Linked DNA regions of Colwellia sp. M166. The protein of the gene in region 1 binds, or shares a complex with, the protein of each later gene. Links are inferred from orthologs where the notes say so. Each region holds a gene or a part of one and is shown in the gene's direction. Other genes may lie near its edges.

What was found.
Region 2: the proteins of FGD67_RS14645 (region 1) and dsbC are in contact, whole or in part, in a crystal structure (PDB 1JZD), measured with the Escherichia coli proteins. The link is inferred for Colwellia sp. M166 from one-to-one orthologs.

Annotation. Positions count from the first base shown.
Region 1 is NZ_CP040755.1:3,231,156-3,239,031, reverse strand. Bases 422-3,389 are described here. They hold FGD67_RS14645 (protein-disulfide reductase DsbD), read left to right. Parts: upstream 422-967; coding sequence 968-2,812; downstream 2,813-3,389. Other genes in these bases: FGD67_RS14640 (EAL domain-containing protein), read right to left, coding at 3,033-3,389; FGD67_RS14650 (FxsA family protein), read right to left, coding at 422-445. Also shown: more of FGD67_RS14650, read right to left, coding at 1-421; more of FGD67_RS14640, read right to left, coding at 3,390-5,480; FGD67_RS14635 (hypothetical protein), read right to left, coding at 5,480-6,709; FGD67_RS14630 (substrate-binding domain-containing protein), read right to left, coding at 6,681-7,130; aroQ (type II 3-dehydroquinate dehydratase), read left to right, coding at 7,415-7,867. UniProt on the Escherichia coli protein: Required to facilitate the formation of correct disulfide bonds in some periplasmic proteins and for the assembly of the periplasmic c-type cytochromes.
Region 2 is NZ_CP040755.1:1,257,535-1,262,129, reverse strand. The notes cover bases 1-2,912. They hold dsbC (bifunctional protein-disulfide isomerase/oxidoreductase DsbC), read left to right. Parts: upstream 1-1,018; coding sequence 1,019-1,807; downstream 1,808-2,912. Other genes in these bases: recJ (single-stranded-DNA-specific exonuclease RecJ), read left to right, coding at 1,983-2,912; fldB (flavodoxin FldB), read right to left, coding at 224-748; srmB (ATP-dependent RNA helicase SrmB), read right to left, coding at 1-121. Outside these bases: more of recJ, read left to right, coding at 2,913-3,728. UniProt on the Escherichia coli protein: Acts as a disulfide isomerase, interacting with incorrectly folded proteins to correct non-native disulfide bonds.

The DNA of each region.
Region 1 (7,876 bases):
GAAACGGACTATCCTGATGATTTGAAAAGTCATCTTGATTCTGAGCAGGGTTATGGCTGTGAAATTGAAAGCTTTGTTGGCTGGTACTGTTAGTTGTAATATGTGATTTAACACTACCAGCAATAGCATGACGAACCGCTGGAATTAATAAGCTCAAGCCAAGAAAGTCAGTAACAAAGCCTGGCGTTACTAACAATACACCGGCAACAAGTAACATAAGTCCGGTAACAATTTCATCAGAAGGCATTTGCCCTTGCGCCATTTTTGTTTGTACTGAATTTAAGGTAGCTAGCCCTTGTTGACGGACATATTTAGCCCCTAACCAGGCGGTAAAAATAACGATAGCAATGGTAGGCCAAAGCCCAAAAATAGCACCGACCTGCAGCAAAACGGAAATTTCAATAATCGGAATAATAATAAAAAATATAAATAACAGGCGAAACATAATCGCTCCTAATCATCTTTAATGAAACTAATATGGGGGTTAACGGGTCTTTTTCAAGCAAGCAAGCTTTTTAGCTACTTACTATTGGGAAATATATAACTAAAGTGAGACCTTACAGATTAAGAAGTCTTAAGGTATAACGTACACTCATACTATTTAAACAACTATAACGAACACACGTTACCTTGTGATAAGTTAAGCTTTTATTAAGGTGTTTTTGATAGGCTAGTAAGCATTACAACCGACCTATCTCGATAGTAGCGACAATAACACTCTTATGAGTGTGTAGTAGCTAAGAGATAAATTATTTGTGTTGATATTTTACCTAACATTATTTAGGTGTATCATGAACTAGCGCATGCCGTTAATGCGACGCCACATATAATTCAACACATTTAATTCAATTTATAATTGCATTAAACAAGGGTCTGATAAGACATTTTTTAAGATTATCACTTTGAACATCCAGCAAGGTGGTTATCAATATTCAAACTGGATAAATGAGTCTTTAAAATAACGGTTATGAAAAAAATTGTTGCTGTTTTTTGGTTAGTTCTTGCCAGTTTATCTTTTGCTACTACGCCTTTAGTCAATGCCCAAGAATCTATTTTTAGCTCTTCTGCATCATTATTTAGTAATGATAATGAATTTTTAAGAGTTGACGATGCTTTTATTTTTGATTTTCATCAACAAAAAAACAAATTAAAAATAAGCTTTAATATTGCTGAAGGCTATTATTTATATCGTCACCAATTTAAGTTTTCTACAAAAAATGCTGTTATCGTACCGGTAAACCTACCCGAAGGTGAGCATCATGAAGATGAGTTCTTTGGTGTTCAGCAAATATTTACCGGACAATTAGCCTTTACTGTTGATATTGAACAAGCTAATAGCGATGCCAGTATTACCGTGCGTTATCAAGGTTGTGCCTTTAAAGGTTTATGTTACCCACCAACAAAAAAGACCATAGATTTAAGTAGAGTTGATTTAACGGCGAGCCCTACTAGCAATACACAAAACGTATTAGCAGCATTAGATGCAAACAATTCACCGCAAGCTAGCAACGATACAAGTAAAATAGTTGCTGACAGCAGTGAACAACATCAATTAGCTGATATGCTCAAAGGTGACAACATCTGGTTAACACTGGTGGCATTTTTTATTGGCGGTTTGTTGTTGTCTTTCACCCCCTGTGTTTTTCCTATGTATCCCATTCTAACCGGTATTATTGTTGGTCAAGGTGATAAACTTTCAACAAGAAGAGCCTTTGCTTTATCGTTTGCTTATGTTCAAGGTATGGCGGTTACCTACACGTTACTTGGCATTGTTGTTGCTATTGCAGGCGCACAATTCCAAGCTATGTTTCAACACCCTATCGTACTTATCGCCTTAAGTATTTTATTTATTTTCCTAGCGCTTTCGATGTTCGGTATATTTAATTTAGCGCTACCAAGTAGCTGGCAAAACAAACTCAATCAGCTTAGTAGTAATCAAAAAGGCGGCTCTTATGTTGGCGTATTAGTGATGGGTGCTATTTCTGGTTTAGTGGCATCGCCATGTACTACCGCACCATTGACCGGTGCATTGTTATACATCTCGCAATCAGGTGACATATTACTTGGTGCTTCAGCATTATATGCACTAAGTTTAGGTATGGGTTTACCGTTACTCGTACTAGGTAGTTCAGGTGGTAAGTTGTTACCTAAAGCAGGTAACTGGATGAATGTTATTAAGAACATATTCGGCTTATTACTACTTGCTGTGCCGATATTCTTATTAGAGCGTTTTTTGCCTGTATTTGTTATCGACGTGCTTTGGGCTGTACTTATTTTGGCTACCGCCGGTTACTTTTATACCGTTAATCAAAACTCGGCTAAAACCTTTGGCTTTGGCTTGCGCAGTATCATCATCTTTTTAGTCTTCTTTATTGGTGCTAATAAGGCTTACCAGTTAATTTATCCAGTAACTCATGTTGCCACATCAACACAAACTGAAAGCCATGGTTTTGAGCAGGTAAAGAATCTAACAGAGATGAATCAAGCAATTGCTAAAGCTAATGCAGAAGGCAAAACGGTTATGGTCGACCTTTATGCCGACTGGTGTGTTGCATGTAAAGAATTTGAAGAATACACCTTCTTTGAAGCCAACGTGCAAAAATCACTATCAAATACCTTGCTGTTGCAAATAGATTTGACTGATACTGGCTCAGAAGACAGCCTTGAACTGATGTCTCATTTTGATATTTTTGGTTTACCGTCGATTTTATTCTTTGACAAACAAGGTAATGAATTACCACAACGCAGAGTCACAGGTTTTATGGCTGCTGATGAATTCTCAGCGCATGTAGATAAGACATTTTCACTCTAACTTTTGCCTTGTATACGTCAAGCTGACAGTCATTTAATAAAAAGCGCCAAAGGGCGCTTTTATTTTGCATATACGGCGTAAAATTAATAGTTTGTGGAGCCATTGATATAACATGTAAAGACTAAAACCATCAGTTGTTTATTTGCATTGCTATATCAATAAATCACCACGTCATTACGGTATAATTTGATTAATATCAGAAGTCTTAAGTGCATTCAGCTTAATGACTATCCGAGCTACTTAACACCTTCCAGCAACCATCAACCATTTCATGCTCAATAAAGTCGAAAATTTCAGCTTCAGGGATAGGTTTTGAAAAGTAATAACCCTGAATAAGATCACAATCATTTTCAGTTAAACTGCGCAACTGAGCTTGTGTCTCAACACCTTCAGCAGTTACGATAAGTCCTAAATTCTTCACCATTGCAATAGTTGACATAATGATTTGGAAATCGGCATGATTCTCTAACATGCCAAAAACAAAGCTCTTATCTATTTTAATGACATCAACAGGCATGCGCTTTAAGTAAGCTAATGAGGAGTAACCTGTGCCAAAATCGTCAATGGCAAAGCTAAAGCCTAATTCCCGTAATGCATCCATGGTTTCTATCGCTTTATCTATATCTTTAACCAAGGTTTGCTCGGTTAGCTCTAATTCAAAGTTTTGTGCATTAACCTTAAACTCTGCAAGCAATCGCTTTAAGTAATCTGGCAGATTAATATCAGCAAATTGTGCTGCCGATAAATTGATCGCAATAATGACATCACTTAATCCCATATCTCGCATACGACAATATAATTCAAAACAACGATGAATGACCCAATAACCTAGTGCAATCATATGCTCAGAGTTTTCTAAAATAGGAATAAAATCATCAGGAGAAACCATACCTCGCTCAGGGTGTTGCCAGCGTAATAAAGCCTCAAAACCATGAACTTTATTAGTTTTTGCCACCAACTGTGGCTGTAAACTTAAACTAAACTGTCCTTTGGCAAGCGCTTGCTTAACTTCACCCTCCATCATGACTCTCTGCGCTACACGCTGTAACATATCACCATGATAAACAAAGTACTGATCACCACCATTATCTTTTGCTTCATACATAGCAATATCGGCGTGACTGACCAATTCACTGGCTTGTATTAAACTACCGTCAGTCATGGCTATACCAATACTACTGGTGACATAAAACATGCCTGTACAAATTTTAATTGGTTGTTGAAAGCTTTTTATAATGACTTTAGCCAAATTTTCAGCATCTTCATATGAAGTATTGCTCTCTAATAAAATAACAAATTCATCACCACCAAAACGGCAAACCATATCAGCACTACCAACACTCAGGTTAATTCTATTTGCCGCCTCAATCAGTAATTTATCGCCCTCACCATGTCCGTGACTATCATTTACCTTTTTAAAGTCGTCCAAATCAAGAAACAAAATGCCAATATTACAGTTATTACGTGTACCCTTTTGTAAGTATTTACGCAGTTGATAATTCAACATATTACGATTAGGTAGCCCCGTTAATAAGTCATACATCGCAATATTTTCGAGCTCTTTGGTTTTTTGCGTTATTTCTATATTGAGTTTCTCTAGTTCATAACTCAAATCTGTCGTGGCATTAATCAATACATCTATTTCATCTGGAAATACTTTTGATTGCGCTATTCTTGTCTGGCGAAATTGAGTAAATTCTTTACGTGCTAATAAAGGTAATATATCTGAAAGTATTGATAGCTTCTTAATAGAAGGTCCCGCAACAAAATATACTAAAAAAGCCAAAACAATAAAAATGGCTAACGCTGACAATATAAACTGCATACGATGCGCTTGATATTTATCAATAAAAGAGCTGACATCATCAACTTGCGCCATATAAAAGTCTTGAGAAGCTGAGGATGCTAACGGTAATAAATTAATCAAATAACTACGCTGTTGATACTCAACCTGTAAACCGTCCATTTTAACCTTTAACAATAATTCAGACGGCTTACTCTGAGTAAAAAGCGTTTTCATTAATGGCGCAGCAGAAGAAGTGACAATTTTTGCTTGAGCTAAGGTCGACGCCTGTGCTTTATTAAAAGCGACAATCGCCACTTGGTTCTCTAGTGCTTGATTGATTGCATAGATAACATCAACAAATGATATCGCCATAGTGACAATCGCCATTTCACCTCGAGCATTCAATATCGGTATCGAGATTAACTGTTGGCACTGTTGCACACAGCTTAAATAGTCATCAGGAGAAAAGCTTGCACTCACTCGCTGCATACTTGCAAGCACCTGTTTCGATAATGGTGCAGATTGATAAATAGGCTTAAGATCACTAGAAACTAACCATAACGCTTCAACATTATGGTTGATTTGCAAAGCATCAAACTGTTGCTCTAAAGCGTTGGCAGCATGTTTGAAGTTTGACTGCTCTTTAAGTTGAATAAGATCGGTGAATGATTCTAACCAAATCCGTGCTTGTTCTCTAACAATGCGACTTTGCAGGTTAAATTGTGCATTGCCTTGTCGTAATTTAGTGCTTTGATATTGAGAAAACTCCTGATCTAATCGAGCAACCGACAATATAGAAATTGACAAGCTTAATAGCAGTAAAGCACTGACAACTAATACAAATAATTTAACTGAAACACTAACAAAACGAATCTTCATCATTAAAACCAATACATCAGTTGAATAGCCCAAACCTGCCAGTTTTCATTTGCATTAGCAACGGGGTTAGGTTGTACGATTGGCGATAGCCTAGCGCCACCTTGCATCCAATGATACTCAGCATTCAACCGAAAGTTACTGCTAAAATCATATGAAAGTCCAATCATAGTATCATTGTGAAAACCAAAATATGAGGGTATTAAACCGCCAGAATTTTCTGCCAACTGACTACCATTCTTATCATCTTTATTGGCGTAAAAACGCTCATAGCGAGCCATTAATGACAGATCATTTATTAAGTGATAACTGCCCTGCAGGTAATAGCCTTGCCCTATTTCATCGCGATGAAAGCCAGGAAAATAAAATTCACTGGTAAGAAAGCGCTCTTGAAAAAGTTCGGCACTAAATTGCCAATGCTCGCCTTCATACAAAGCATTAGCGGTATAAAACTGAAATGCAAAATCACCATCAGAAAAAATATCAGTTTCATCTCGTTGATAAGAAAAGCTAGCATCAAGTGCTGAAAGGCCAAATCGCCATTGTGAAAAAGCTGGCCGCCAATAAATACTTGCTTGAGCATCTAGAGCATGCTCTAGCGTTCCCTGTGCCGACTTACCGAGCACAACGTTAGCCTGCTCATCTGAAATGGCACTTTTTCCTCGGCTGAAGTTAAAGTCAATATCACCGAAATAATCATCACTATATTTCAACTTAACCGCAGCACCATCACCACCAACGGCAATATCTCTAAAACCATCAAAATACACCACTTGCGGAATAAGAATAGACGGCCGTGCAAAAGGAATATCACGAGTACTTGAATATAACCAATGGTTGTTTTTTACGCGACCAAAATAGAAGCTAGCTTGCCAAGCTTCATTATAAAAGGCATTCCACTCCAAAAGTAAGTAATCTACACGAAGGCCGGGATGATAACGATTCCCCCCATTAAGGTAGACTGCCTGACCTGCAATACGAAAATCATTATTAATTTGATACGAGGCGTTAATGCCCACTTCGGTTAACTCTAACGATAGACTTTCATCATCATTAATATAATTACTTTTATCTGCGTCAATGATGCCTTGAGCAACAAAGCCATGAATTTGTAATGACTCGCTTTTAACCTCTGCGGCACTGAGATTAAAAATCAAACAAAAGTTACACATAACACTGAAATAATAACAGCTTAAATGAGACGGTTTACTCAGTAACTTTAATGACATTAACATCTTTGGCCTCCGATAAATTTTCCACATAGCCAATAGCACCTTTAGTTGACTTTATCGCTTTGATAAGTTCGCTTTCACTGGCCACTTCAATAGGTGCGACACCATAACCTGAAAATGTTAGCTTGTTCCATATACGGTCAAGTTGATAAGGAAATAAACGCAACTGCTCTTTGCAAAATTTTTGATGGAGTGGACTTTTGCTCGCTAAAACATAGACCACAATAGGCGTGCCATTTTTCCAATGGGCTTGACGCATGGAATATATACGGCGCAATTCGTTAACCGACAACGATGCGGTATCGGCCGTGATATTAGAAATAATATTAATTGCATATACTGGAGAACTAAAGAGTAAAATAATAATAGCAATTTTTAATAATATGACTTTAATAATTTCATCCTTGTAATTAATAGAAGGCAAAGATTATTTAACTCCGCTTACTCCTATGATCAGTTAAACCAATGAATTAATTAAAATTCCTACAGCATTCAGTTTAGTAAATTTATTATAACTTACCTAACATTAACAGCTTTATTTTCTCCCTCAAGTGATTAGACCAGTATTTTGCTGCTATATTCTGCGAAAACACTATAATAATCGTCAAATGAGATTAATTACGACTTTTCAGTCAAATTTATTTCAAACTTATAGTTAAATATGACATGATGCAGTATTACTTAACAATTAAGGTGTTTTTGCCGAAGATGACTACAAAGTTTAACATTTTAGTTTTAAATGGTCCTAATTTAAATATGCTAGGTAAACGTGAGCCAACGATTTACGGCTCATCATCCCTAGCTGAAATTATAGCAAGCTTAACTAGCATTGCCGATAAAATGAACCTACAGCTGAGCCATAAACAATCAAACGCAGAACATATATTGATTGATGAAATTCATGCCAGCTTTGAAAAAATAGACTTTATTATTATCAACCCTGCAGCTTTTACACATACCAGTGTTGCGCTTAGAGATGCTTTATTATCGGTTAATATTCCATTTATTGAAGTTCATTTATCTAACGTCCATGCACGAGAGTCATTTAGACAACATTCATATTTATCAGATATTGCAGTAGGCGTTATCAGTGGTTTAGGCACCAGTGGTTATGAATATGCTTTAGATTTTGCAAGAGATTGGTTAACACACAACACATAGACACTTTTA
Region 2 (4,595 bases), 2.0 Mb from region 1 along the record:
ATACGTCTTTGCCTGTCATAGCCACAGGAAGTACTAATTCTTGGATAGACGTTGGCTTTTTAAAGCCTGCATTTTCAACGCCGCCTAATAACGCGGAATCTAGGTCAAACTGTTCAAACATGTAATAATTTTCTTTGGGGATTAATAATTGCGCATTATAATGGCAAAATCATATTTATCCTAAAGATCTTGCCAAATTTGTTTATTTATTATGATATTTTAACTAATCCGACAGAATATCGGCAATTTCAGTGGTTATTTGTTCACACCAACGTTTAATACGCTCTTCACTAGCATCATATTGGTTGTCTTCATCAAGCGCTAAGCCAACAAAATGTTGCTCATCTGCTGTTAATGCTTTTGAGGTGGCAAAGTCATAGCCTTCATTCGGCCAATAACCTATGACATAACCTCCTTGTGCAAGGACTTGCTCATGCAGCATACCGAGCGCATCTTGAAACCAGTCGGTATAACCAATTTGATCGCCCATACCATAAAGTGCGACAATTTTACCTTCAAGATCAATGTCAGCTATTTCTGGCCAGTGTGACTCCCAATCTTCTTGAATTTCACCGTAGTCCCAAGTAGAAATGCCTAAGATTAAAACCTCGTGGTCAGCCATTTCTGCCAGTGGAGTGTCTTTTATATTAAATAAACTGACGATATCGCTACCAAGCTCTGCTTGAATCTTTTCTGCCGCTATTTCGGTATAACAAGTGGTTGAGCCATAAAATAATGCGATGTTCATTGATAAATTACCGAGGTTTGTTGCGAACCATTCTAAATGGTTAGTGAAATAATGACGGGATTTTAACAAAATTTTAGTAAATAAGAAGCTTTCCATTGCCAGAGCTGACAATATTTTTAAAGTGAAATATGCTCTAGCTGATCAAGCGTTATTGCAATTATATGCTTTTCACTGTAATTTTAGTCCGTTAAAAGCGGTCTTTGTGTTTACCTAAAATTACAAATGTAATTTTCCGCTCACTTTTCTCTCAACAAGGTATGGAATTGATTTATGTCTAAGAAGTTTTTATTGGCTGCAGCGCTTGGCCTGTTAAGTTTGGCCAACAATGTCAACGCGTATGTTGAGCCAACAACCTCAGTTGCAAACAGTGTTATGTTAGCTACAGCACAACCTGTAGCTTTTGATGCAGTAAAAGCAAAACTAACTAATACCTTAGGGCTTGATGTTGCTAGCATTAAACCATCTCCTATGGCTGGATTGGTTGAAGTAGTTACTGATCAGGGCTTATTTTATGCTAGTGCTGATGGTGAATTTTTATTGCAAGGGAAAATGTATGGTCTAGGTAATAATGTGACTAATTTGACCGAAGCAAGCTTAGCATTAATACGTATTGAGGGGATGGCGAAATTCTCCGATGCCATGATTGTTTTCCCAGCAAAAGATGAAAAGTATGTGGTTACTGTTTTTACTGATATTACCTGCGGTTATTGTCGTAAAATGCACGAACAAATTGAAGATTATAACGATAAAGGTATTACTGTGCGTTACTTAGCGTATCCACGTGCAGGAGTAAAAGACCGTACGGGTAATTATTCTCAAGGCTTTAAAGATTTACGCTCAATTTGGTGTCATGAAGACCCTCAACAAGCCCTAACCAAAGCAAAAACTGGCGCTGATGTTGCCGCCCGTATTTGTGATAAACCCATTGAAGAAGAGTTTAATTTTGGTCGTCAAGTGGGAGTTACCGGAACGCCAGCGATTATGTTAGCCAACGGCATGATGGTACCTGGTTATCAAGAGCCAAGTAAATTATTTATGTTATTGGAAACTACTTTATAAAGTAAACCATAGCTATATCCATACCGCATGTGGCTTTCAGGACGTTTGAACGAACTCTGCTTCTTGAAGTTTTATGGAAACAGATTATTTATCTAGAAAATGGCAAGTTAATGACTTGCCATTTTTGTCTCTACTATTCTCATTATTAGTACTATTTATTTAAGAAGAGTGATTGATGCAAAAAGAAATTATTCGTCGAGAACACATTAGTGATGAACATTTACCCAGTTCGCTTCATCCTATTGTCCGACAAATATATGCCCGTCGTGGCGTTACTTGTAAAGAACAGCTTGAGTTAACGGCCTCACATTTATGTCCCGTTGAAACATTAAAAGGCTTACCTGAAGCGTGTGAACTTTTATATCAGGCACTAAAAGGGCAAAAAAATATTACCGTGATTGGTGATTTTGATGCTGATGGTGCAACCAGTACGGCACTCATGATGGAAGCATTACAAATGCTTGGCTCAAGCAATCACCACTTTTTAGTACCTAATCGCTTCAAGTATGGTTACGGTTTAACTCCTGAAATTGTTGATATTGCTGTATCACAAGGTGCAGAGGTTTTAGTCACTGTTGATAATGGCATTAGTTGTATGGCAGGGGTTAAAAGGGCGAAAGCGTTAGGATTACAAGTGCTGGTTACCGATCATCACTTGCCCGGTGCCACAACGCCGCCTGCGGATGCAATTGTTAACCCTAATCAAGTGGGGTGTAACTTTGCCAGTAAATCGTTAGCTGGGGTCGGGGTCGCTTTCTATTTTATGTTGGCATTAAGAAAGTATTTACGTGAACAGCAATGGTTTGAGCAGCAAAATATTAAAGAGCCAAATATTGCGCAATTACTCGATTTAGTCGCCTTAGGGACGGTTGCGGATGTGGTGTCACTAGATGCTAATAATCGTATTTTAGTCGAACAGGGTTTAAAACGTATTCGTGCGGGTGCAACACGGCCAGGTATTCAAGCCTTAATTGAAATAGCCGGTAAGAATCAACAAAAATTAGTAGCGAGTGATTTTGGTTTTGCATTAGGGCCAAGGATTAATGCAGCAGGGCGCTTGGATGACATGGCTTTTGGTATCAATTGTTTATTAGCGAAAGATTTGTCAACGGCAAGGGTGATGGCGGCAGATTTGGATGACTTAAATAAAGCGCGTCGTGAAATAGAGCAAGGCATGCAAATCGAAGCTGAGCAAGTACTCGCGAGTTTACAGTTTAGTGAAGAAAATTTACCACACGGTATTAGTTTATTTCATGCTGATTGGCATCAAGGTGTTATTGGCATTGTCGCCGGACGGTTGAAAGAAAAGTATCATCGACCGAGCATTGTTTTTGCTAAAGGCAGCGATAAAAACGTTGCTGATACAAATAACAATAGCGATGAAATTAAAGGCTCTGCACGTTCTATTCCTGGTTTACATATTCGTGATTTATTAGAATATATCGATAGCCAACATCCGGGGATTATTGCAAAGTTTGGTGGTCACGCTATGGCCGCAGGCTTATCAATAGCTAGAGAGCAATTTGAAAGCTTTTCGATGCTATTTGAGCAATATGCTCAGCAATGGTTAAGCCAAGAAGCTTTAACTGGAGTTCTAGCTTCAGATGGTGAATTACTGACTCGAGATATGACATTGACCTTCGCTCAGGTATTACGAGATGCTGGCCCATGGGGACAAAACTTCCCTGAACCATTATTTGATGATGTCTTTACGTTAGTACAGCAACGTATTGTTGGAGAAAAACATTTGAAATTAGTGGTAGAAAAAGATCAGCAAATATTTGATGCCATTGCCTTTAATGTTGACATTAAACGTTGGCCTGATCATCAAGCGAAGCAAGTTAAGCTTGCTTATCGTCTTGATATCAATGAGTTTCGTGGTAAGCAGTCGGTGCAATTAATGGTCGAACAATTAGAATAGCGTTTAGTGTCAGCATAAATGGCTAGTGCTACTAATAATATTTATGTTTTTTAGCTCAAAAAATATCGTAAAAAGGCGATTTGATCAGCCAAGCAAGCATTTATTTCATTGCATAATTAGGCTACAATGCGCGACTATTTTACCCTTAGGTCTTTAGCTGTGACTTGGTCACCAAAATCATATGTTAGAAGTTAATCCAGTACTTAATAAAATTAAAGAAATTCGCGAACGCACCAATATGCTTCGGGGGTACCTTTGACTACGACCAAAAGTCAGAACGTTTGGTTGAAGTTGTTCGTGAATTAGAGTCTGCTGATGTTTGGAATGACCCTGAGCGTGCACAAGCCCTAGGCCGTGAACGAGCCGCATTAGAAGCTGTGGTTGAAACCATTGATGAAATGGATTCCGGCTGTGAAGACATTGAAGGCTTAGTTGAGCTGGCGGTTGAAGCTGACGATGAAGAAACTTTTAATGATGCTGAAGATGAAACACAAGCATTAGAAGCTAGTCTTGAAAAATTAGAATTCCGTCGAATGTTTTCCGGTGAACAAGATGCTAATAACTGTTATTTAGATATCCAATCTGGCTCGGGCGGCACTGAAGCACAAGATTGGGCCGAAATGTTGATGCGGATGTATTTACGTTGGGGGGAAGCTAATGGCTATAAAACAGAAGCCATTGAAGTTACCGATGGCGATGTTGCGGGTATTAAAGGTTGTACCATTAAATACACCGGTGAGTATGCCTTTGGTTGGTTACGTACCGAAACCGGCGTGCATCGTTTAGTACGAAAATCACCGTTCGACTCAAGTGGTCGTCGTCATACCTCATTTGCTTCGGCATTTATTTATCCTGAAATAGACGATA